Regions from separate parts of the Romboutsia sp. 1001713B170131_170501_G6 genome, predicted to be linked through region 1. Evidence: riboswitches for the same ligand, from Rfam matches in the RefSeq annotation. Region 1 holds a riboswitch; the other holds the start of a gene.
The links. A riboswitch is a leader RNA that binds a small molecule or an ion and turns the genes downstream of it on or off. The one in region 1 is predicted to bind lysine.
Positions count from the first base shown of each region.

Region 1 (13,215 bases):
AGTATAGATGAGTTTCATGATTTTTGTAGATACTTAGAAAGCTATGAATTGTAATTAAACCTAATAATTTTAAACTAAAAGAGTGCCTTTTGATTAAAAGGCACTCAAATTTATTTAGCATTATATATTATTTATTTTTATTGTTCCAGCACTGAACATTTTCAAGTCCTTTTATATTTGATGCATCAAATACTGGACTTTTAATTCCATTTTTCTTTTGCTTAGTATAATCTTCAAGTGCTATAAAAGCATATTTTCCTAAAAGAGCTATTGCTATTAAGTTTATTATAGCCATAAGTCCCATTGAAACATCTGCTAAATTCCATACTATATCTACTTGAACTACTGAACCAAATAAAACCATAGCTACAACTAAAACTCTAAATATATTTAAAACAGTTTTATTGCTATTCATAAATTCTATATTTGATTCTCCATAGTAATAATTACCTACGATTGAACTAAAAGCAAATAAGAATATACATACAGCTATAAATATATAACCTATTTGTCCTATATGAGAAGATAGTGCAGCTTGAGTTAACTCTATTCCACTTAATCCACTAGTTGAGTATCCTGGATATAATAATACTATAAATGCTGTACATGTACATATTACTATAGTATCTGTAAATACTCCAAGTGTTTGTATTAATCCTTGTTTAACAGGGTGTGATGTATCTGCAGTTGCTGCTGCATTTGGTGCACTACCCATACCAGCTTCATTAGAGAATAGTCCTCTTTTTACTCCAGTAAGTATTATTCCTGCTGTTGTACCTACCGACATTTCTCTAAAATTAAATGCATTTTCAACTATAAGCTTAAGTATATTTGGTACTTCACCTATATTTTTTACAACTATAAATAATGCTACTAATATATAAAGTCCTGCAAATATTGGGACTATTATCTCAGATACTTTAGCTATTCTATGAACTCCTCCAAATATAACTAGTGCTGTAAGTATTGTAATTATTATACCTATAGTTAATCTATCAATACCAAAGGCTGAATTAAATGCAAGTGAAACTGTATTAGCTTGAACAGCATTAAATATAAATCCAAAACATATAGTTATTAAAATAGAGAATAATATTCCCATCCATTTTTTATTTAGACCTTGTTCTATATAATAAGCAGGTCCTCCTCTAAAGCCATCTTTGTCTTTTATCTTAAATATCTGTGCTAATGTACTTTCTACAAAACTTGATGCAGAACCTATTAATGCGGTTATCCACATCCAAAATATAGCACCAGGCCCTCCAATTACAACAGCCATAGCAATTCCTGCAATGTTACCTGTTCCAACTCTAGATGCTGTACTTATACAAAAAGCTTGAAATGGCGATACTTGTCCTTCTTTCTTTCCTTCCTTAGATGCGCCTTCCCCTAAAAGTTTAAACATTTCTTTAAAATATCTAAACTGTACAAACTTAGTCTTAACACTAAAGTAAATTCCAAGTATGATTAGCATGGCTATTAATATATATGTCCATATAAAATCGTTAATGCTTACTATTAAGCTATTTAAATTTTCCAATTTCAATCCCTCCTAAATTAATTATAAATACTTTTATATAATTGCCGTTTTTTTGAAATGTTATTATATATTTCAAAAAATTACTGACTAATAAATATTTTTGAATCAATATTTCTTTTTTATTCATTATAACTATATTTTTAATACTTTTCAAGTCATTTTTTGCATAATTAAATTTAACATTTGCAAATTTCTAATTTTACAATAAATTTAGTTCAACTTAAACCATTGATTTTAGTTATTTTACTAACTTTTCTAGGTGGCTTTTAATTTTACTTCATTATGTCAATTTATTTTATATTTTGTATAAAAAGTAAATTATTTTATAGTTAAATTATTAATACTAACTTGTATCATATCTACATTTATTATAAAAGCTTTTTTTATAATAAATGTATTGAACCATGGCATAAAAAAAGCACTTAGATTTTAATCTAAGCGCTCTCACTCTAAGTTAAACTTAAGGTATTTTTATTAGCTATTCTTTTTCTGTTCTATTTTTAATTTATCTAAATAAGCTACTGCATTTAATGCTGCTATTTGACCTTGACCAGCTGACTTTATATAAGAATATGGTTTACCTACACAGTCTCCTGCTGCAAAGCATCCATTTATACTTGTATTCATATTAATATCTACCTTAATATGAGGTCCTTCTGTCTCTATTCCTGGCACTAACGATTTAGGCGAAGCACTATCTTTTATTACAAATACTCCATCTACATCTATGTCTTGCTGTTTTAATTCTACTTTGTTTACTAAGTTTTCTCCATGTATTTGAACAGGTCTATCATTTATAACTTCTATAGAGCTATCTAAACCATCTGAAGATCTCATAAGACCTTCTCTTTTATACATAGGTATAAAGTAAGTCTTTGATGCTATTTCACTTAAGAAATTAGCTTCTTCTTCAGACTCTTTATTATAGCCTATTATAGCTACTTTTTTATCTCTATATAAAGGTGCATCACATGTTGCACAATATCCTACACCTTTACCTAAAAATTCTTCTTCACCTTTTATTGGCTTACCATACTCTACTCCTGTTGCAAGTATAACTGTAGTGGCTTCAAACATATCATTCCCTGACATTAGAGCAAAGTAATCTCCCATAGCATATACGTTATTTATTTTTTTATTTACTATTTCAATATCCATACTTTCTATATGTTCTTTAAATTTATCTTTTAAATCTTCTCCACTTATCTCATAAAATCCTAGATAATTATCTATAGATGGAGCTTTTACTAATTTATTACTTAAATTATCATTTCCAAATACTATTATATTTTTATTTCTTATTTTTGCATTTATTGCAGCAGAAAGTCCTGCTGGTCCACTTCCAATTATTGCTACATCATATCTCATATTAACCACCTATCATTTATAAATGTGACTTAACTTTTGATTCAATTGCTTCTTTTGGCATAAATCCTACTAATGATTCTACTGGTTTTCCATCTTTAAATATCATCATTGTTGGTACAGTAGATATATTAAATTTTTGAGCTATTTCTAAGCTTTGATCTATATCAACTTTTATAAATTTTGCATCATCCATTTCATTTCCTAATGATTCAAATACTGGTGCTAACATTTTACAAGGACCACACCAAGTTGCAAAGAAATCTACTACAACTACTCCTTTACTTTCTTCTACTTCCCCTTTAAATTGTGATGTTTTTATGATTTTAGCCATTTTCTTACCTCCTAAATACTCTCTTATCTATAATATGAATTATATTACAATATAGTTATTATTTGTAACATTAATTTATACTATTTATATACCCCCCATATATATCACTAAACAATTTGTTTATTTAGGTATTGTTAGTTTAAAATTTGTATACTCATTTTCTTTTGAATCTACAGTTATTGTTATGCCAAGATTTATAGCAATCATTTTTGCAATAGATAATCCTATTCCTGAACCATCTATGTCCTTATGCCTTATACTATTGCTTCTAAAAAATCTATCAAATATATAGTCTATATCTTCTTTTTTTATACCCATTCCAGTATCTTTTACAGATATTATAATATTGCTATTTTGTTCATAAGCACTTATTGATATACTATCTCCACTTTTTGTATATTTAAAAGAGTTATCTATAAATATTAATAATAACTGTCTTAACTTATTTTTATCTGTAAATATTTTTTTATTCTTTAATTTAATGTTAGTATGAAATTCTTTTTCTTGAATCTCTGCTATATCTACATAAATTTTACTTATCTCATCTATCATTATATTTATATCTACATCTTCTTTTATAATATCATTAATACTATCTTCTTTACTCAATGATAATAAATCATTTATCATTTTCTTTATCCTTCTTGTTTCTTTCATAGCATCAGCTATAGATTCAACTTCATCAGATATAGTGCTATTTGGATGTTTTAGTAAATTTTCTAACTTTGAGGACACTATGGCTATTGGCGTTCTAAGCTCATGAGATGCATCCTGAACAAACTTAGCTTGATTATTCCAAGCAATTTCTATTGGTATTAATGCCTTTTTAGTTAAATAAAGCGCTACGAAATATGTTATTATTACAGCTACTAATACTCCTATTATAAATACAAATATAAGTTGTTTTAATGAGTTTATTTCCGAATCTATATTTCTTATTATTTGTATTTTATATTTACCAATATTAATGTTTAATTCTCTAAAAGTATATCCATTTTCAGTATAGGTAAAAAAAGTATCATTCTTATTATTTTTAGATTTTGGTAATAATTCATTAAAATAGCCATTTTCTGTGTAATATCTTATTCTATTCCCTTCATAAACATATACCATATTACTTGGATCTTTTAATACTATTGGATAAAATATAGATCTATTATTAAGTTGTATAGTTATATTTTCTAATTCAGTTTTAAGATTTTTGTCTATATTACTATATGTAAGTCCTTTAAAGTAAGAATATATAAATATAGAAAATATTATAAGAAAAGCTACTACTACAGCTATATTTATTTTTATTAAGGAATTTTTAGTTTTACTAAATACACTTTTATTTATCATCAAATATATATCCTACTTTTCTTTTAGTCTTTATATAGTTATCATATCCAAACTTACTAAGCTTTTTTCTTAGGTTACTAACATAAACCTCAACTATTTCTATAGTAGCATCTGAATCAATTCCCCAAATTCTATCATATATTTGTTCCTTTAAAAGTATTGTTCCTTTATTTATTATAAAATACTCAAGTAAATTAAATTGCTTATTTTGAAGATTTAAATCTTCACCATTTATAGATGCAGTTTTATTATTGGTATCTAAATATAAATCTTTAAATACGATTTTATTATTAGATTTTATTTTTCCATTAGTCCTTAACATTGCATATACTCTTGCTACTAATTCTTCCATATAAAATGGCTTTGTTAAATAATCATTTGCTCCTATCTCAAAGGCTGATACCTTATCATTTAAACTTTCTTTAGCAGTTAAAATAAGCACTAATGTATCTATACCTTCTTTTCTTATAGACTTTAATATATCTAATCCTGATATATCAGGCAACATTAAGTCTAGTATAATTAAATCATATATGTTTTGTTTAATATTATATATAGCTTCTTCTCCAAAACTACATGAATCTATTTCAAAATGATTTTTTAGCTCTTCCTCTAGACTTTTTAAAAGTTTAGAATTATCCTCAACAATTAAAACCTTCATACTAATCTCCTTAATTTTAATCTAAGCTTATTACTATCAATTTCATATATAACATAAATAATTATACAATACATATATACATTTTTAAAACATTTACAGTCACCAAATAAAAAAACCTACTGTATAGCTTATAATGTAAACTTAACAATAGGTTTTTCATCATTTTTGATCATAGTTTTATTTTTCCTTATATTTAATGTATATAACTTTTATATCTTTAATACTGTATAATATAGGAATGTCTATTTAAATCCTGACTTATTAACTTTGAATATTATTTGAATTATAAGTATTTATTATATTTACAAATTCATCAATAGAAATTACATTATCTTTTACCATAAACTCATTATAGTACCAATTTGCAAAATCAGGGTTAGCTAATGTTGAGTTTAATTTTTCAAAGTCTATATCTTTTTTATTGTAATTATTTTCATTCATGTTTACCACCCCTTTTTATTTAACCTTATTATTAATCATATAAATACTATTTATTCACTTCAATTCCCTCTTTTTTATTTGTATACTTAACTCTTTATAATAAATGTTTATTTTCCTTTAAAAAGTTTTTTAATGCTTGAGTTATTATTTCTTGTTTAGTAAAACTTGAATTACTACATAGCCTTTCAAACTCTTCCCATATTTTTTTGTCCACTCTTATACTAGTTGATTTTAACTCCCCTATATTATTTTCTTCTATTGCTATGTCTTTTTTAGAAGTCTTTGTCTTAGGTTTTATTGCCTTAACATCTCTAACTTGTAAGTACCAATCATATACTTCACATAACTTGTCCATATCTTCAGGTGTTAAATTTACTTTCTTATCTCTTTTAGGATTTGATGTTTTTCTTTGTTTAGTAGTATTTTTTTTTACATTTTCCTTTTTTTCTATTTTTGTGTTCTTGATTTCATTAAATTCTATTTGTTTTTTATCTTCTTTTATACCATCTTTTAATTCATATTTTCCATTTGTTAATTTATATCCTTTTTTATTTAAGTAGCTTCTTAATGTTTGTGGTTTTATTTCCATCTTATTTGCTATATCTTGAAACTTTAAGTTTTTATTTTGTAGTTGCATAAATATTTTTATTCTTTCATTTCCTGTCATTTTTTTCTCCTTATAATTTAGTTAATTTATACCTACATATTATCATAAGAGTTTTGTTTAGACAAAATTATGTAATATGGCTTATATATATATTTGATTGTATTTTAAAATAATAATTTATTTTTTTATTATATTTTATGTATTCAATCCCATTTAAAGTTGTTATTTTTATTTTTTAAAATTCAATTAACATTTGCTGGATATTTTCTTATATATTTTAAAATAATAATACATTTTTCTCTTAATTTTAGCATTTTTTTAACAAAACTATTTACAATTGTCGAAATGTGCTTTATAATCAAAATTGTCTTAAGATTTCTTTAATCGAATATGACATTAAGGAAAACAGTACCTTAAGAAAAAAACATTACATTTATATATTTAGGAGGAAAATTAGCATGATGCAAATACTTACGAGTACAGCATTATTATTAGTTGTACTGGCATTATTCACATTATTTAGTTACAAAGCACCTCACGGAATGAAAGCAATGGGTGCATTAGCAAGTGCTGCTTGCGCAAGTTTCTTAGTTGAAGCATTTCACGCTTCTTTATTTGGACAACAATTCGGTGTATCGTTCTTAGAGCAAGTTGGAGCTGCTAACGGTTCTTTAGGTGGTGTAGCTGCTGCTATATTAGTACCTTTAGCATTAGGTGTATCTCCAGTATACGCTGTATTAGTTGGTTTAACAGTTTCAGGATTTGGAATACTTCCAGGATTCGTTGCAGGATACTTAATATCATTCGTTGTTAAGTTCTTAGAAAAGAAAACTCCTGCTGGTCTTGATTTAATAGTTATAATATTAATTGCTGCTCCTTTAACAAGAGCAATAGCAGGATTCATGGATCCAATAGTTAATGATACATTAATGCAAATAGGACAAGCTTTAACAGCTGCTTCTACTACATCTCCAATATTAATGGGTATAATACTTGGTGGATTAATAACAGTTGTTGCTACTGCTCCATTATCATCAATGGCTTTAACATCTATAATAGGATTAACAGGTCTTCCAATGGCAATAGGTGCATTAGCAGTATTTGGTTCTTCTTTCATGAACTTCGTATTCTTCTCAAAAATGAAATTTGGTTCAAAGAAAGACACAATAGCTGTTGCTATAGAACCTTTAACTCAATCAGATATAATAACTGCTAACCCAATACCAGTATTTGTTACTAACTTCATAGGTGGAGCATTATCAGGTGTTGTAGTTGCATTAGTAAGTTCTTATGTTGCACCACTTGCAATAAGTGTTCCTGGTATGGCAACTCCTATAGCTGGTTTCGCTGTTGCAGTTGGTCAAAACGGAACTCCTGCTCTAATGGCTGCTGTTGGATGTATAATAGTTAGTATAATAGGTGCTTTAATAGGACATGCATTATTCAAAAATACAAAAATAATGACTGCTGATGAAATACGTGGAACAGAAGAATCTTCTGCAGCATAATATATAAAAAAAGAACGTAGAATTATCTACGTTCTTTTTTTATATAGTTTACCTCACAACTTTTCTAGTTAAAGTTCCTATACCTACTCCCATCATAATGATTCCTACAAGCATTTCAATATTTGCTACCATATATGCTACTTCTGTGGGCTTTGAATTATTAAACCCAACAGCTCCAAACATACCTACGCTTAAATTTATAACCTCATTAAAATCTTTAATAAATTGTTTTAGATTCCATGTATTAATGTTACTTAAACTATATTTTATAACTTGTCCATCTAACTCAATACCTACTGCTAAAAATATAAATGCAAATATTATCATTATTACTAAGGATGATAATACACAAAGCCAAGGCCTTTCTCCATATCCACATGATAACCAGTATATATATGAATTTATTTTAGGTATAAATTTAACACATTTTCTTTGCGTGCACTTTCCTATATAATAATATTCTCCAAAATTATTATTCAAGTTATTTTCCTTAAATTTTTCGGATAAAGTTTTATATGTCATATATATCCCTTCATACTCATTTTTATCCTTAACTCTAGGTTTAATTTTATCAAAAAATGTTTTATCATCAAACTTAGTTGTAAATTTATCCTCAAACATTATATCTTTTATATACGTATTTGAAGTTTTAAAACCTGAAAGATCACAATCTACAATTTCAAGTGTATCAATTTCACTATTTATTATAATTGAGGATAATAAATATGTTAATTCAAAACTTGTGTTATTAATTTTACATTTTTCAAGAATACAATATGATAGATCACTATTTAAAAATTTTGCATATATATTACAATTATAAAAACTGCATCCTATGTTGTCTTTTTTATTTAGAGAAGGTAGTTTTTCGCTTCCTTCTTTTGTGAATATACAATTTTCAAATATAACTCCTCCACCGCTAAAATTACAATCATTAAAGGTACAACCTACAAATGTGCACTCTTTGAATTTAATATTTTTAAAATTACATTTTCTAAATTTAGCACAAATTATGTCTTGTCCTACTATTTCATAAAAATCTTGTTCATCAAATATACCATCTTTTCCAATTAGTTTATCTTTAATTTTAGCATAACTATATTTTGAATTATTATCATAATCGTTTAATTCTATTGTTTTTGTAGTTACATCTTTATAAAATGCTTCGTTATTTTTTTTTCTATTTGATAATTGTTCATTCAATACAGCATTTTCTTCTTCAAAATTTATATATCCCATAGAATAACTCCTTGCTTTTAAATAAAAAGAAAACGTAAAATATATTTTACGTTTTCTTTTTTTATAATTATTATTATCTTATTTATAATTATTATTCTATAGAATATAGATACTATTATTTTAAATAAAATTAATCTATAGTATAAATAATATTATCAACTTCTTCATACGTTTTCTTTCCTAATACATGTATACCTATAAATGTAGCTAATAAAGCTATTGGTAATACTATATAAACAGGAATACCAAGTCCTGCTGGTATGTATCCAAATAATACTGTTATTAAGGCTGTAAATAGCGCATAAGGCATCTGTGTATTAACATGATCTATATGATCACACCCAGCTCCCATTGAAGACATTATTGTAGTGTCAGATATCGGTGAGCAGTGATCTCCAAATATAGCACCTGTTAATACTGCACTAGTGCTAACTACTATAAACGACATCTCTGGATTTATCGAATAAGCTAGCGGTATTGCAAGAGGCATAAGTATTCCCATTGTTCCATAGGCTGTTCCTGTAGCAAATGATATTATAGCTCCAAGTATAAATATTACACTTGGTAATAAAAAATTTGGCAGAGTTCCTGATAATAATGTTACTAAGTATTTAGCTGTTCCTAGTTCTTTTATAACAGAACTTAATGACCACGCAAGTATTAATATAACCCCTGTCATAATAAGTCCTTTCATTCCATCTATCCAAGCATCTATAGCTTCAGAAATTGTAAGTATATTTTTACTAACTCCAAGAACTATACCTACAATACTTGCAAATAAAGCTGATTGGAATAATGCAACTGAAGCATCTGCTCCACTAAATGCCTCTCTTATAGCATCAAATGAATATGGAGAATTAGTAAATAATTGTATTAGATTTTGATTATCTGAGTTCATAGCTGCTGTGTATCCACTATAATAAAAAGAAATTAGCGCAGATATTATTAATGTTCCTATAGGAATTATTGCATTCCATGAACTTAATTTTATACCTTCTTTTGGTTCTAAATCAGAATTATCATTATTAACATTTTTTGAATTGTCATTATTTTTATTAACACTTTGTGCTTTAATTTGAGCTTCTCTCATTGGTCCAAAATCTTTAGCTAAAACTGCTGATATAACTATAAATGCTAATATTAATATATTATAAAACCTATATGGTATAGTATTTAAAAATACTCCAAATGCATCAGCTTCTACACCTATACCACTAAATGCGTCATTTATAAGTCCAACTTCAAGACCTATCCATGTAGATATTATAGCAAGCCCAGCTATAGGTGCAGCTGTAGCATCTATTATAAATGCTAGTTTTTCTCTTGATAATTTCATTTTGTCTGCTACTGGCCTAACTATAGGCCCAACTATTAGTGAATTTGCATAATCATCAAAGAATACTAATAGTCCTAAAAACCATGCTGTAAGCTGAGTTCCTCTTGCAGTTTTTGCCCTTTTAGCTAGACTTTCTGCTATAGCTTTTGCACCACCCATTCTAGCTACTAAGCTTATAACTCCACCTATTGCTAAAACTTGAAGTATTATACCTGCATTCCATGGATCTGCTAATGAATTTAACGCTCTATTTACTATGTCTAAAAATGCATTAACAAAAGCAACTATAACATTTCCAGATGATATATTTATTATAAAACTTCCTGAAAATATACCTATAAATAGTGATATTACTACATTCTTAGTTATAAATGCTAAAACTATGGCAACTAATGGTGGTATTAAAGTTATCATCTTAAGTCTTTCTGCATTTACAATTGATATATCATTTCCTTCTGCAAATACTAATGGCATAGACACTATAAAAATTATAATAGTCATTAATAATACCCTAAAATTTCTCTTAATTCTCATAAAAATTCCCCCTTAAAATTGTTTAGCCTATAGTGAATATAAGGGTATAAAAAAAGTCTTGAGTATACACTCAAGACTTATAAATTTTTACATAAAGTTATATATTAACTTTTTAGGTACAGCAATATAACTATACCTATGTATAAATTTTTCTTAAATGTAGCTCTTCACAAAATAAATTGTGACAGTGATACATATATTCTATGTACCCCCAGGCATATAACCTTAAAGCATCAGTTATACCCTTCGGCAATATTTCCTTTCCTAATGATTCTACGCGCTTAACTCCTCATTAGTACTTTTAAATATTGCAACCTCTACCCTTTTTATTTTATTCACTTTTATTATTAATAGTATATATACCTTTATTTTTATTTTCAAGTATAAAAGATTTTTTTTATATCATTTATAAATGATACATAATAATTTTACTATTTATATTTAAATTTCTAAATTATTATATCTTTTATAAATTTTTTTATAAATAGTAAGCATACTAATTATGAGGTGATTTTATGAAAAAATTTTTATTTATAACTTTACTATTAACTACATTTTTTAATCCTCAAAATATTTTCTCTTTATCTCCAATATATACCCCTAAAGAGCCAAGGCCTCTACCTTATTCTTATGATTCTCTTGAACCTTATATAGACAAAGAGACTATGATTTTACATTATGATAGACATTATAAATCTTACTTAGATAAATTTAATAATGCTATAAAAGGATATCCTGATCTTTATGCTTGTAGTATTCCTGATTTATTAACTTGTCTAGATTGTTTGCCTAGTGAAATAGCTAAGACTATAAAAGATAATGGTGGAGGGGTATATAATCATGAATTTTTCTTTGAGATAATGTCTCCTAATAGTAAGAAATTACATGGTAAATTAAAAAGTGCTATAAACAGGGATTTTAAATCTTTTGATAATTTTAAAAATGAATTTAATAAAGCTTCACTAAGTGTATTTGGATCTGGATGGGCATGGCTTGTATCTGATGACTCTGGAAATCTATCAATTATAACTACTCAAAATCAAAATACTCCTATTACATTAAATTTAAAACCTATAATTGGAATTGATGTATGGGAGCATGCTTATTATCTAAAGTATCAAAATAAAAGGAGCGAATATATAAATAATTGGTTTAATATTATAAATTGGAGCAAGGCGGAAGAAAACTATATTCAAAATTTAAAATAAAAATTTATAAAAATTTGTAGATTTTAAGTATATTCAACTTTTTTAAAATTATATTTTAAAAATAGTTTTTGAAAATTTTTACAATTTACTATATAATTAATACAAATATGACTATCAATAATATTATACTATCAATAATATTATACTATCAATAATATTATACTATCAATAATATTATACTATCACCTAGGAGGTTTAATGGTAAAAGAAACTCATTCTAAGGGAGGCTATATATTTGCACTTTTAGCGCTACCTTATTTATATAAAACATTTTTAAATAATTATAGTATATTTTATAAAGTTATTTTACTTTTAATATACACATATTTTGCATATATAGGTTCATTATATCCTGATATTGATATGAGAGGGTCTTATATAAGTAAAAGATATCCTATTATATATAAATATTTTGGTTCTAAATTTAGGCATAGGAGTTTTACACATAGTCTAATTTTTATATCTTTACTCGCTTATAGTTTTGATTTTTTAATAAAATCTACAGATAGTAATATAGTATTTATATGTGTATCTTGTGGATTTTTAGTAGGATATATATCTCACCTAGTTTTAGATTTACTAACAAAGGAAGGTATAGAAATTTTTTATCCTATAACTATTAATTTTTCCTTTCTTCCTATAAAAACTAATTCTAAAACAGAAAAGTTAATATGCAAAGCTTTAAATTTTATAGTTATATTTTTACTAGGATATAGATTTTATATATTACTTTAATAACCCACCTAATATTAGATGGGTTATTTTATATATTCTATACATTTTCAGTTTCATTATCTTTTTCATGATTCTCTAAACTTTTCTTAACTTTATTACCTATAGTCCATGATAAAAATACTAATAAACAAAATACTAATATTTTAACGGGGCTATTTATAAAACCTTTTATATCACTCATTGGATAACTTATAAATAAAAACATTATAAATTTTCCTGATAACATTGCAGGTATAAAACATTTAGGATCTATTTTACAAAATGCAGATGCCATTGTTACTAAAAAACTTGGTACAAAGGGGCAAGAATAAGCAAAAAATAGTAACTTAAATCCTTTTTTGTCCATCCATTTTATTGCTTTATCTA
Region 1 is NZ_JADPFC010000002.1:94,283-107,497, forward strand. It holds gene I4U89_RS06155 (hypothetical protein) at 1-54, shown strand, start outside; gene I4U89_RS06160 (alanine/glycine:cation symporter family protein) at 128-1,540, opposite strand; gene I4U89_RS06165 (NAD(P)/FAD-dependent oxidoreductase) at 2,015-2,908, opposite strand; gene trxA (thioredoxin) at 2,925-3,239, opposite strand; gene I4U89_RS06175 (sensor histidine kinase) at 3,360-4,580, opposite strand; gene I4U89_RS06180 (response regulator transcription factor) at 4,570-5,241, opposite strand; gene I4U89_RS06185 (hypothetical protein) at 5,503-5,682, opposite strand; gene I4U89_RS06190 (DNA-binding protein) at 5,777-6,349, opposite strand; gene I4U89_RS06195 (PTS sugar transporter subunit IIC) at 6,748-7,797, shown strand; gene I4U89_RS06200 (pentapeptide repeat-containing protein) at 7,846-9,036, opposite strand; gene I4U89_RS06205 (Na+/H+ antiporter NhaC family protein) at 9,167-10,906, opposite strand; lysine riboswitch at 11,059-11,234, opposite strand; gene I4U89_RS06210 (superoxide dismutase) at 11,422-12,114, shown strand; gene I4U89_RS06215 (metal-dependent hydrolase) at 12,313-12,849, shown strand; gene I4U89_RS06220 (TVP38/TMEM64 family protein) at 12,887-13,215, opposite strand, start outside.

Region 2 (13,215 bases), on a different contig from region 1:
TGGAGTTATTACAGGAAATACTATAGGTAAAGGAGATTATGAATCAGCATATAAAAGAGCTGTTACGTTCTTGGCTATGGCTATTATATTAGGGTCATGCTCTGGAATAGTTATATTTAGCCTTAAATACATTGTAATAGATTTTTATAATATATCAGATTATACTAAATCTATTGCCTATCAATTAATGAACTCAACGTCAGTTTTAGTAGTATTTATGTCTGTCGCAACACTTCTTACAAAAGGAGTACTTAGAGCTGGTGGAGATACTAAGTTTTTAATGATTGCAGATGTATTATTTTTATGGATTATATCTATTCCACTAGGATATGTAGCTGGGATTGTTTTAGAATTACCTCCAGGAATTGTTCTTATTGTATTAAAATCAGATGAGATTTTAAAGGGAATTTGGTGTGTGTTTAGATTATTTAGCAAAAAGTGGATTAGAGATATTGATTATAAAGAAAAAGATAATAAAGATCTAAAGGCTTGTATTAGCAATTAATATATATAAAGATACTACAATAAATTATGTAGTATCTTTTTATATAAAGGATTATAGGGGATTTAGTCGAATATATTATCTACTAACACTAAGTCAAAGGGGATGACAAGTAAAGTAATGAATAGAGTTGATGAAAGAGATACAATGTTTGCTAGATCAAACTATGAAAAGGGGAGTGAGGCTTATGTAGATTACTACTCAAGAAATCCTGAAAAAAAGGATATAGATGATAGTATAAGAACTAGACCTTATTTATGTAGTGAGGAAAGTATGACTTACAATCCAACAAATTCACCAATGGCTTTGTCTGCATTTGAATTTTTATCAGACATAAAGCACTTATGTGAAAACAAACCTAAACCAGAAAAGGTAAAAGTAAATAAAAAAATAATAACTAAGAAAATAAAGGGATTTGCAAAACAGTATGGAGCTAAATTAGTAGGGATAACAGAATTAAAAGACTATCATTATTACACTCATAGAGGAAGACATGAAGAAAATTATGGTGAAGAAATAACTAATCATCACAAATATGGAATAGTATTTGCAGTAGAGATGGATAAAGATATGATAAATAGAGGACCTATGATAGCAGAAGTTATAGAAACTAGTAAGTGCTATGTAGATGCATCTATAGTTGGGATGGTACTTAGTTATTACATAAGAAATCTAGGATATGAAGCTAGAAATCATATGGACTCAAATTATTTACTAATGCCAGTTAGAGTGGCAAAAGATGCTGGACTTGGACAAATAGGAAGAAATACTATTTTAACTACTAAAGAGTATGGCTCAAGAATAAGGCTTGGAGTGGTAACTACAGACTTAGAGCTAGATGTAGATGATCCAATAGATTTTGGGTTAGATGACTTCTGTAAATTGTGCAACAAGTGTGCACACTTTTGTCCTTCGCAATCTTTATCCAATAAACCAGATAAAGATTCGTGGGTAATAGAGCAAGAAACTTGTTACATAAAATGGTTGTATATGGGGACAGATTGTGGGATGTGCATATCAGTATGTCCATTTGCACAAGAGCTAAAAACTATAAAAGAAGTAGACACTTTTAAAAATAATCAAGAACTTATAAAAAAGGCTCTTGATGAATATAAAGAAAAGTTTGGCAAGAGACCTTTTGTACCAGGTAATCCTGATTGGTTAAGATAAATATATTGAACTAAAATAAGCTGTAGGTAAAGTTGTGTTAAAATAAATTTACCTACAGCTTTTATAAAGTTATTTAATCATCAAAATCCTTATACAAAGAGTACCCATTACAATCTATAAAATAAATTTTCTCTATATCTTTTATATAAATTTTATTTATGTCATCTGTATAAGAAAAGCTAACTCCAATACCACAGTTAGAGCTTAACTTTCTGGGAACTGGAGAAGATTCGTTTGCTATACCACTTTTAGTTAGAAATCTAGAGAATTTAATAGCACCAGAGTGAGTAAAAAATGTAGCAAAGTAATTCATACTATTTATCACATCCTACAATAAATTCATCATCAATTTCTTTTATGTAAACTTTATAACCAGTGTTTTCCATATATCTTTTTATATTTTGACAAGCAGCATTGTTATCTACTAAAACCTCTATACCTTGAGGATTTTCTTCTAAGCATTTCTTAGCCATAAGTACAGGTTGAGGACAAGAATATCCTCTAGCATCTATTTTTTTAGCCAATACTAACATCTCCTTTTGATTTATTTTTTATATCTTTATCAGCCTTGCAACTGTAATATGAAATGATTCCAAGTATAAAAAAGCACACAATCACAGCTATTTGACCATTAGATGTAGGTCCTTTTGGAGAAGATGCTAATTGGAAGTTATGACAAAAAGCCGCTCCAATAAGCATACCAAATATAGTTATTACAGAATCAATATTTCCCTCACCAGATAAAATTAATTGTCTCATAGGGCAACCACCCAATAATACAGAACCCCATCCTGCTACTACCATACCTAAAAAATTCCATAAACCATCTGTATGGGCTACTGGCTGATCGGTAAATCCAGGAGTGAAGAATCCAAAAGCTAAATTCCCTATAAAAGCAGCTACTAGCATAGCTAAAAATCCTAATAACAAATAACAATCTTTAAATAATATTAAATCTCTAAATCCACCAACCATACACAATCTAGTTTTTTGACATATAACTCCAACGGCTAGCCCTATTGCTAAAGCTATAAAAGCTGGAGCATGCTGAGAACCAGGACCTTCTTTTGAGAATAACAATAAAGCAGAAGATGATATTAGCATAATGAATAATACAATATTTATAGCTGGAAATAAAAAGCCTTCTAATTTAGTTTGTTTGTAACTTCTCTTAAGAGAGAATCCTTTTTGTAGGCAAACTATACCAATAAGTATACCTACTATAAAACCACCTATACCAAATAAAGCATTTAAATCTCCACCTGCAAGTCTAAGCACCATTCTAGTAGGGCAACCTAAGAACATTAATGCTCCTATCATTACTATAAATCCTAGACAAAATCTTATAAATGGAGAAGAGCCACCACGAGACTTAAATTCACGACTACCAAGTGCTAAAATAAAAGAACCTAGCACCATTCCTATAATCTCAGGTCTTACATATTGAACTATTTCAGCTTTGTGAAGACCTAATGAACCTGCAATATCCCTTATAAAGCAAGCTACACATATTCCCATATTCCTTGGATTTCCACAAAGTACGGATAAAACAGATATAATTCCAATTATAGCTCCACCGATAATGATGTTTCTTTTTTCCTTCATCAAAAATACCCCCATATGAAATTGTTAAATACAAAATACTTTTCCACGCAAAGTATAGCACAGCCATTTTGTAGATAATTAGGTAAAAATGTAGTATAGAAAAATTCTAAAATACTCATGTAAATGATAGATAAAAACAATATAGAAGTAATAAAAATGAATGATATATTAAACTTAAGATATATTTAATTAGGGGGAAAAAATGAATAAGATATATTGTGATAATGGAGCAACATCATATCCAAAGGCACCATTAATGGGTGAAATTATGTTAAATTATATAAATAATGTAGGTTGTAATGTAAATAGAGGTGCATATTCATCATCCTATGAAGCAGAAAATGTTCTATATGAAACTAGAGAGTTAATATGTGAATTATTCAATTTTGATAAACCTGAAAATGTTGTTTTCACACCAAATATTACAACTAGCTTAAATATAGTAATTAAAGGCTTACTAAAAAAAGGTGACAATGTAATAGTTTCTTCTATGGAACACAATGCAGTTATGAGACCTTTGAATTCTTTAAGCGACATAACAATTACAAAAGTTAAGTGTAACTCTTTAGGTGAAATAAAACTAAACGATATAGAAAAATCAATTAGAGAAAATACAAAAGCTATAATTATAAATCATGCATCAAATGTATGTGGAACAGTTATGCCTATAAAAGAAATAGGTAATCTATGCAAAAGATTCAATAAGGTATTTATATTAGATAGTGCTCAAACTAGCGGAGTATTAAACATAGATATGAAAGAAAATAATATAGATATACTATGTTTTACAGGTCATAAAGGACTTCTAGGGCCACAAGGTATAGGTGGATTTTTAATAAATAATGAACTAGTTAAACATATAGATTCTTTAATACAAGGAGGAACGGGAAGTTTATCAGAAGAGGAAGTACAACCAAACTACATGCCAGATAAATATGAAAGTGGAACTTTAAATATACCAGCGATATTTGGACTTAATAGAGCTTTAAAATATATAAAAGAGGTAGATATTAGTAATATACATAAAAAAGAAATACTATTAACTAAAAGATTTATAGATGGAATAAAAGAAATAGATAAAAGTTTGTTAGTGGGAAAGATAGACACTAAAAATAGAACTTCAGTAGTTTCTCTTGATTTTAAAGAGATTGATAATGGGATAGTGTGTCATATGTTAGATAAAAATTATGGTATATCAACTAGAAGTGGGCTTCATTGTGCACCTTCCGCTCATAAAACATTAGGAACTTTTCCTAATGGTACAGTTAGATTTAGTTTTGGATATTTTAACACAGAAAAAGAAATAGATTATATTATTGATTGTATAAAAAATATATGGATGGATAGATAATTTATGTTTTATAGTATTATTTAATAAAATGGATAATTGTTTTAAAATCAATTTATATTTAAAGATCTAAATAAGAGGAATATATGAAAAAATGACATAATAGTTTTAAAAAAGAGTGGGTTAAAAACAGAACCAGCTTTTGATAAACAACTAGGATTAAAAAATAATCCATATGAAAGTTTACTAGAATTAGAAAAATACTCTGATGATGGTTTAATAAATTTAAAACAATATTAGTATAGAGAAATATAAAGAGGTTATTATGCTTATTTTTAGCATAGTAACTTTTTTACGATTAAGGAAATTATGATACTTAAAAAACTGTGGATAACTATTGAAGTTTAAGTAATAACTATCAGTTTGCAGAGCGTAAAAAAGACATTTTGAAGTGCTTCGCCGACACGTCGCTAAAGCAACGGACGAAGTCGTTGACGACATGAAGTGTAGCGCCCACGCAGTAGCTTGAGCGAAGCGAATTTTTTATTATATAAATATTATATAAAGTATTGTATAGTAGATTATGAAATAACATATGCAAATTAACAAATGAGGTGTTTATATGAAAAATATTTTTTATTATGAAACAAAGCTTGGAAAGATAGGAATTGCTGAAGATGGGAAAGGAATAACAGATCTTTATCTAGCAGAGAAGCTATCATTAGAAGATATGAATATTGAAGAAACACCATTAATTAAAGAAACAGCAAAGCAACTTCAGGAGTATTTATTAGGACACAGAATAGAATTTGATGTACCTCTTTCTCTTAAAGGCACAGAATTTCAAAAGCGAGTATGGAATGAACTTAAAGATGTACCATATGGTAAAACATATAGTTACAAAGAACTAGCTCAAAAAATAGGTAAGCCAACAGCAGCTAGGGCAGTGGGAATGGCAAATAATAAAAATCCTATATTAATAATAATTCCATGCCATAGGGTTATAGGTGCTGATGGAAGTTTAGTTGGCTATGCTGCAGGCCTAGATATAAAAAAACAATTATTAGATATGGAAAAGAATAATTAAATAAAGATATATTAACAGTATATGGAGAAGGGATATATGAACGAAAGAATTAGAGATGAACTTTTGAAACTATCAGAAGAGAAGTATAGAGAATTTTCTTCAAGGTTAATACCAGGAGTTGATAATATATTAGGTGTTAGACTTTTACATTTAAGGAAAATCGCAAAGAAGATAGCTAAAAAAGATTGGAGAAAATATCTAAAAAATGCTAATGATACACATTTTGAAGAGGTTATGCTACAAGGTATGGTAATAGGTTATGTCAATGATAGTAATATAGAAGAAATACTAGTATATATAAAAAACTTTATTCCTAAAATAAATAATTGGTCTGTATGTGATAGTTTTTCTAGTGGGCTTAAAATAGCTAATAAAAATAAAGAAATAGTATGGGAATTTCTAAAAAAATATTTATCCTCAGAAGAGGAATATGAGGTAAGATTTGCAGTAGTAATGTTACTTAATTACTATATTGATGAAGAATATATTAGAAAAGTGCTTAAAGAATTAGACAAAGTAAATCATAATGGATACTATGTAAAAATGGCTGTGGCATGGGCAGTATCAGTATGTTATGTAAAGTTTGAAGATATAACATTAGAATATTTAAATAATAATAATCTTGATGATTTTACTTACAATAAATCTCTTCAGAAAATATGTGAGTCTCTAAAGGTTGACAAAGAAAGAAAATTCTTAATAAAATCTATGAAGAGATAGTAAAAAATGGGCTAATTTGTTTTAATATAGCCCATTTTTTAGCTTATATTATTTCCAAGATATTTGTGCTTCTTTTCTTGGCGTTGTTCTTTGATATTTTACATCTGGATATCCTATAACCATACAAGTTACAATTTTTTGATTTTCATTTAGGCCTAAGAAGTCCATAATTTTTTTATTTCCTTCAGCAGATCTTGTAAAGAATCCACTAAAGAAAGTTCCAAGGCCTAGAGCATTAGTCATAAGTTCCATATTAGAGGAAGCTAAACTAGCATCTACAGGATTATCAGAAACTACAAGTATTACAGCAGGAGCATTAAAGAATAAATTATCCCTACCAGTAGGGTTTGCTTTAAATTCTTCATACATTCTTACCCACATTTGGGCATATAACTTTAAATTCATTGTTTCAGGTGTTAAGTTAGCAAGCATGTATTTACCCATATCACTTAATCTTTCTAAAGACATTTCTTTTAATATTTCTATACCATCTTTAACTACAATATAAGATACATCTTGTGCATTTCTTGCTGTTTGAGTAAATCTCCCTGCTTCTATAATTTTAGAAAGTTTTTCTATTTCTACATCCTGATTTTTAAAGTGCCTTACACTTCTTCTAAACTTGATAAAGTTTAATAAATTATCTGCATCTATAGAAAATTCTTCTTTATTATAATCTTTAACTTCATCCATATTATAATCATCAGTTGATACTGCATTTTTAGGACATATTGCCACGCAGTGACCGCATTTAAAACAAGCTACATTTTTAATATGAGCTTTTTTATCGATAAGTTCAATATCTTTAACCATGCAATCTTTAACACATAGAGAACATCCTATACAAAGATCCTTATCTACTTTCATCATAACCAACACTCCCTTTAATTTATATAATATCTTTCAAATTTAATTTATATCTCTTAATTACTTTGGTATACTAATAAATAAAATTCATAAGAAAATACAAATATATTTATTAAGAATAATAGTGATTATAGCACTGTTATAACTACTATGTCTAATTTAAAATATTCATAAACATATAACTTTTAGTTATAGATTTAATAAGTTATAAAAAGGAGGATAAGATGAATCTACAACAACTGGAGTATTTTAAGACAGTAGCTGAGACTGAAAATTTTACTAAAGCTTCAAAGTTATTATTAGTTACTCAACCAGCATTAAGTAAATCAATAGCAAAGTTAGAAGAAGAACTAAAAGTTCCTTTATTTGAAAAGAGTGGTAGAAATGTCAAACTAACTAGGTTTGGAAAAATATTTTTGGTTCATGCGGAGAGAGCATTAGTAGAGATTGAAAAAGGGATAAAGGAGTTAGATGAAATGGTTAGTGATACTACAGGGACAGTTTCTATTTCCTCTACATCTAGAGTTGGAGCTTATTTTATGAATTTTATAATAAGCGATTTCTTAAATGATAACCCTAATGCAAAGTTTCAATTTAACCAACAGTCTGTAACTGAAATAATAGAAGACTTAAAAAAGGGAAAAATTGATATAGGTTTCTATGATAATCATACAGAACCTATTTGGGATGCTAATATAGAATCTATACCAATAAAAAAGCAAGAATATGTCTTAATAGTTCCAAAGAATCATAAACTAGCCAATAGAAAAGAGGTATCTTTAAAGGAATTAGAAAATGAATCTTTTATAGCATTTTGTGAAGGTAGTAAAGATAGGATTCTTTCTTGTACTGATGCTTTAGGGTATACCCCTAAAATATCAATTCAGCCAAAAGGAGCTAATATAGGAAGTGTAATAGAAGGATTAGTATCTGCTGGAGCAGGGATTTCAGTAGTTCCCGATTCACCAACTATCAATATAAATACACTATCTAAAATAAATATTAAAGAAACTATTAAGGAAAGAATAATATATATGAGTTATTTAAAAAATTCATATATACCTCCAATAGCAAAGTTATTTAGAGATTATATATTAGAATATGTTGATAGAAATTATATAACTTCATCATAAAAAATGTAACTCCTAAGTTAAAGGAGTTACATTTTTTATGTTTATTAATTTAATTCAAGGATCTTTTTTTCTATATTATCTAAATTTTTATCTTCATTATAAGTTAAATCAACCTTGTGAAGAGGGATAAGTTTAGTCTTGTGCTTAATTTTATAACCTATATATAAACTTAAAAATAGAGGTATACCTATATAAGAAGCTATTAAACCACTCCAGTCAATGCCATCTGGTTTAATACAAGAATAACCTTGACCTATTATTATAACTATACACATTATTAATGCTAGTATAGGTCCAAAAGGATACCATTTAGCAGTAAATTTTAAATCTTTTAAATTATTACCTTGATGAGTATATGCTTTTCTAAATCTATAATGGCATATTGCTATTCCAACCCATGCTATAAATCCAGCAAGGCCAGATGCAGCAACTAACCAAACATAAACAGTACTTTCGGCAAATACACCTGTTAAGAAACAAAAAGATGCAACTATAGTAGTTAATATTAAAGCATTTACAGGAACACCTCTTTTATTAGTCTTAGCAAATAGCTTTGGAGCAAGTCCATCCTTAGCCATAGAGTGAAGCATTCTGCTTGATGCATACATACCAGAATTTCCAGCAGATAATACAGATGTTAATATTACCGCATTCATAAGAGAGGCAGCTCCAGCTATACCTGCTTTTTCAAATACCATAGTAAATGGACTTTCAGAAACACCAGCCTGTGTAAAAGGTATTATAGCACCTAAAACTATTATCGTTCCTAAATAAAATATTAATATTCTCCAAAATATGGATTTTATAGCCCTAGGAATAGTTTTTTCTGGATTTTCACTTTCTCCAGCAGCAACTCCTATAAGTTCTGTTCCCTGAAATGAAAATCCTGCAACTAGAAAAATGGCAAAGATTGATTTTATTCCACCATGGAAAGGTCCATCTTTTATAAAATAATTATGAAATCCTATTTCATCAGAACCCATTATACCAACTATCATTAACACACCTATTATTAAAAATATAATTACAGTAACAACTTTAACACCAGCAAACCAATATTCAGACTCACCGTAGGCTTTTGATGATAGAAAGTTTAATCCGACAATTATTATTAAAAATAATAAACTCCAGTAAATTCCAGGTATGTTTGGGAACCAAAATTTCATAACTAAAGAACCTGCAACCATTTCAGCAGCTATTGTTATAGCCCAGTTGTACCAGTAATTCCATCCAAGTGCAAACCCAAGTGCTGGGTCAATAAATTTAGTAGCATAGGAACTAAAAGATCCAGAAATTGGCATAAAAGTAGCCATTTCACCTAAACTTGTTATTAAGAAATAAACCATAATGCCTACTAAACCATATGCAACTAATGCACCGCCAGGTCCTGCTTGATGGATAGTATCTCCCATTGCAAGAAAAATACCTGTTCCAATAGAACCACCTAGTGCTATCATGTTTAGATGTCTTGCTTTTAATCCTCTTTTTAATTCTTGATTTTGTTCACTCATTTGATTATCCTCCTTATGGTGTAAATTTTCCATAAGTAAGTAACTAAGATAATAAAATTTATCTAACAATAAAAATGCGATTAGTTTATGTCGCTAACGACTTCGACGGTTACTCAGATATATTTTTATATTATTGAGTTATTGATATACCTTATATAAGTTATCAGTAATTTTAGGTTTACATAAGGTTTTTGTATACAAAAAAAGCCATGAGACTATACCCATGACAAAAATACGTAAATTATATACAAAAAATACAACGTACCGTACGTTTTCATTGAAAATAGCTCTCCACAAAAATGTGACAGTCTTATGCATATTTTACATAAGCCCAGCAAATAGTATCAAAGCCATTAACTATTTACTTCGGCGAAATTTCCTTTTGTATTATTTCATTGAGCTTACCTCCATAATACTACTCTTAAATTTCGCGCCTCTATCTCAGTTATCTACTTGTTGTTTTAAATTATAACCAAAATAAAAAATAAGTCAATAGAAAAGGTTAGATTTTGTACAAAAACAATAAATAATAAGTTTACTAATAATAATTGCAAGTGTTAAAATAGAGTTAACATAGTTAGTAAAAATATAACAAGGAGCAAAAGCGTTAAATAAAGAAAATTGAGGGGGAAAGCAAGTGACATTATTAAAAAAGATCATAGCAAGCATAACGACACTATGTTTAATAACTATAAATCTAACTAGTTTGAGTTTTGCAAGTGAGGATACGCAAAAACAAGAATTAAAAAAAGCTATAGAAAAATCGGAACCATTTGTAGTAAGTGGTAATATAAAGGAAGAGAAAAAAGAAGGTATATCACCTCAACAAATCCTAATTAATTATTTAAGTAATGTAGAAAAAACTTCTACTTTCAAAGTCAAATCAAAAGAAGATGATAAAAATGATTCTCAGTTTATAGTAAGACTTCAACAGTATATAAATAATATGCCTATCTATGGTTCAGATTTAGTAGGATGTGTAGATTATGACGGAAATATAAAATCAATTTCAGGATATATAGAGCCAACATCAAAGACATTAAAAGGATTTAACTATAATCCGACTTTAACTAAAGATGATGCACTTAAGATAGCAAAGGAAAAACTTGAACTAAAAAATGAATTAAATAAAAATGAAAAAGTAGAGTTATATTTATATAAAAGTAAAGAAGAATATAAACTTGCATACAAAGTAGATGTAAATATAATAGGAAAAACAATTTATAATAAAATTGTATTTATAGATGCTAACAGTGGAGATATAATAAATCAATACGAAAATACAAACAATATAATCAAATCAGAAAAAATTAAAGCAAAAGGTGTATTTGGAGATGAAAGAGAAATACAAGTAATACATAGACAAGGTGAAGCAGGCTTTAAAGACGGGTATTATTTTATAGATTTAAGTAGAGGATCAAAACCTATAAAAACTTTAGATATAAAAGGTCAATATTTTTATCAATATTATTATCAAAATAAAATTCCTTATGGCATGGATAATGATATAAAATATTTTAGCACAAAACTAGAAAAGAGCGATGGAAAGTTTGTAGATGCAAACTACCATGTAGGAAAAACTTACGATTTTTATTTAAATAAATACAATAGAGATGGGCTAGATGGAAAGGGAAGTAAGCCAGAATTACTTGTAAATGTAAATGAGCCAGGAAATGCATTTTCCAGTCTAGTAAATGGAGTTGATATACTAGTTTTTGGAAATGAAAACTCAACAACTTATGATTCTGCAGGATCATTAGATGTAATTGGACATGAATATACTCATTCAGTAGTAAGACATACTGCTAATTTAGATTATGTATCTCAATCAGGCGCTATAAACGAAGCATATGGAGATATTTTTGGTACTTTAGTAGAACATACTTATAAATCAAGCAAAAATTGGACTATAGGAGAAGATTTCTCAAAATATGGATACTTAAGAAGCATGAAAAACCCAGATATAGATAATGTAGATAATATGGAAATCTGTAGAAGGTCTCATGTACATAATGATAGCTGTGACAATGATTACGTACATGAAAATAGTGGTATAATAAATAAATTAGCTTACCTAATATCTGAAGGTGGAACACAATATGGTATTAATGTTAAAGGTATCGGAGAAGAAAAAATGGGTAAACTTTTCTATGATGCACTTACAGAAGGCTTATATTCTCAATCAGATTTTAATCATCTAGGAGAAGTATTATTATTAAAAGCTAAAACAGCAAGTGAAAAAGAAACAGTAGAAAATGCTCTAAAAGCTGTTGGGATAATGAAGGTAAGCTCAAATAATCCTAAAGTAGTTATAAGTAAAATGGTAGGAGAAACTAGATATGAAACATCTATAATGATAAGTCAAAAAGGTTGGGATACTTCTGATAATGTAGTATTAGTAAATTCAAGTTCTATAGCAGATGCTCTTTCAGCCACACCATTTGCAAAATCTATAAATGCGCCAATACTTCTAACACCAAATGACAGCTTATATTATAATATTGAACAAGAGATAAAGAGACTAAAAGCTAAAAATATATATATTATTGGAGGTACAAGTTCAGTATCGAATAATATAGTAAATGAGCTTGAATATGATGGATTTAAGGTAAATAGAATAAGTGGAATAGATAGATATGACACATCATTAGAAATAGCTAAAAGATTAGGTAACATATCAAATATAGCTGTTGTAAATGGAGTTAAAGGATTAGCAGATGCAGTTAGTATAGCACCTGTCGCAGCCAATAAGAATATGCCGATAATACTAACATCACAAAATGAAAATTTTGATAAAATTAATAAGTTTATTAAACAAAACAATATACAAACATCTTATGTTATAGGTGGACAAAGTACTATATCTAATGATATAACAACTAAATTACCTAATTATAAAAGAATAGGTGGAGATGATAGAAATGAAACCAATGCTTTAATTTTAGAGAACTTTTATAAAGAAAAAAATCTAGAAGACATACTTATAGCAAAAGATGGCATAAATAAACAAGATGATTTAATTGACGCCCTATCAGCAGGAGTATTAGCAGCTAAGAAAAACTCTCCAATTGTAATAGTTGGAAGTAATTTAAATTGGAAGCAAAAAGAAATTTTATCATCTAAAGAAACAAATGAAGTAACTCAAATTGGTGGAAATGGAAATGAAAATTCATTTAGTCAAATAATTGATATATTAAACAAATAACTAAATTCTTTAGAAAAAATACTAACAAGTAAAGTTAGTATTTTTTTTGTTTAAAATCTAACACAATTGTTTTGTATGTAAAAATATGGGAATAAAATTAATATATATGTATATAAAGTTTAATTCA
Region 2 is NZ_JADPFC010000003.1:48,607-61,821, reverse strand. It holds gene I4U89_RS09040 (MATE family efflux transporter) at 1-505, shown strand, start outside; gene I4U89_RS09035 (4Fe-4S dicluster domain-containing protein) at 608-1,672, shown strand; gene I4U89_RS09030 (DUF3343 domain-containing protein) at 1,746-1,985, opposite strand; gene I4U89_RS09025 (sulfurtransferase TusA family protein) at 1,987-2,205, opposite strand; gene yedE (YedE family putative selenium transporter) at 2,189-3,277, opposite strand; gene I4U89_RS09015 (aminotransferase class V-fold PLP-dependent enzyme) at 3,480-4,628, shown strand; gene I4U89_RS16035 (DUF4269 domain-containing protein) at 4,725-4,865, shown strand; gene I4U89_RS09005 (methylated-DNA--[protein]-cysteine S-methyltransferase) at 5,188-5,652, shown strand; gene I4U89_RS09000 (DNA alkylation repair protein) at 5,689-6,372, shown strand; gene I4U89_RS08995 (nitroreductase family protein) at 6,421-7,242, opposite strand; gene I4U89_RS08990 (LysR family transcriptional regulator) at 7,464-8,372, shown strand; gene I4U89_RS08985 (amino acid permease) at 8,417-9,883, opposite strand; lysine riboswitch at 10,160-10,330, opposite strand; gene I4U89_RS08980 (cell wall-binding repeat-containing protein) at 10,521-13,088, shown strand.
Region 2: it holds a riboswitch for lysine, as region 1 does, so the genes downstream of both, I4U89_RS08985 (amino acid permease) here and I4U89_RS06205 (Na+/H+ antiporter NhaC family protein) in region 1, are expected to answer to the same signal.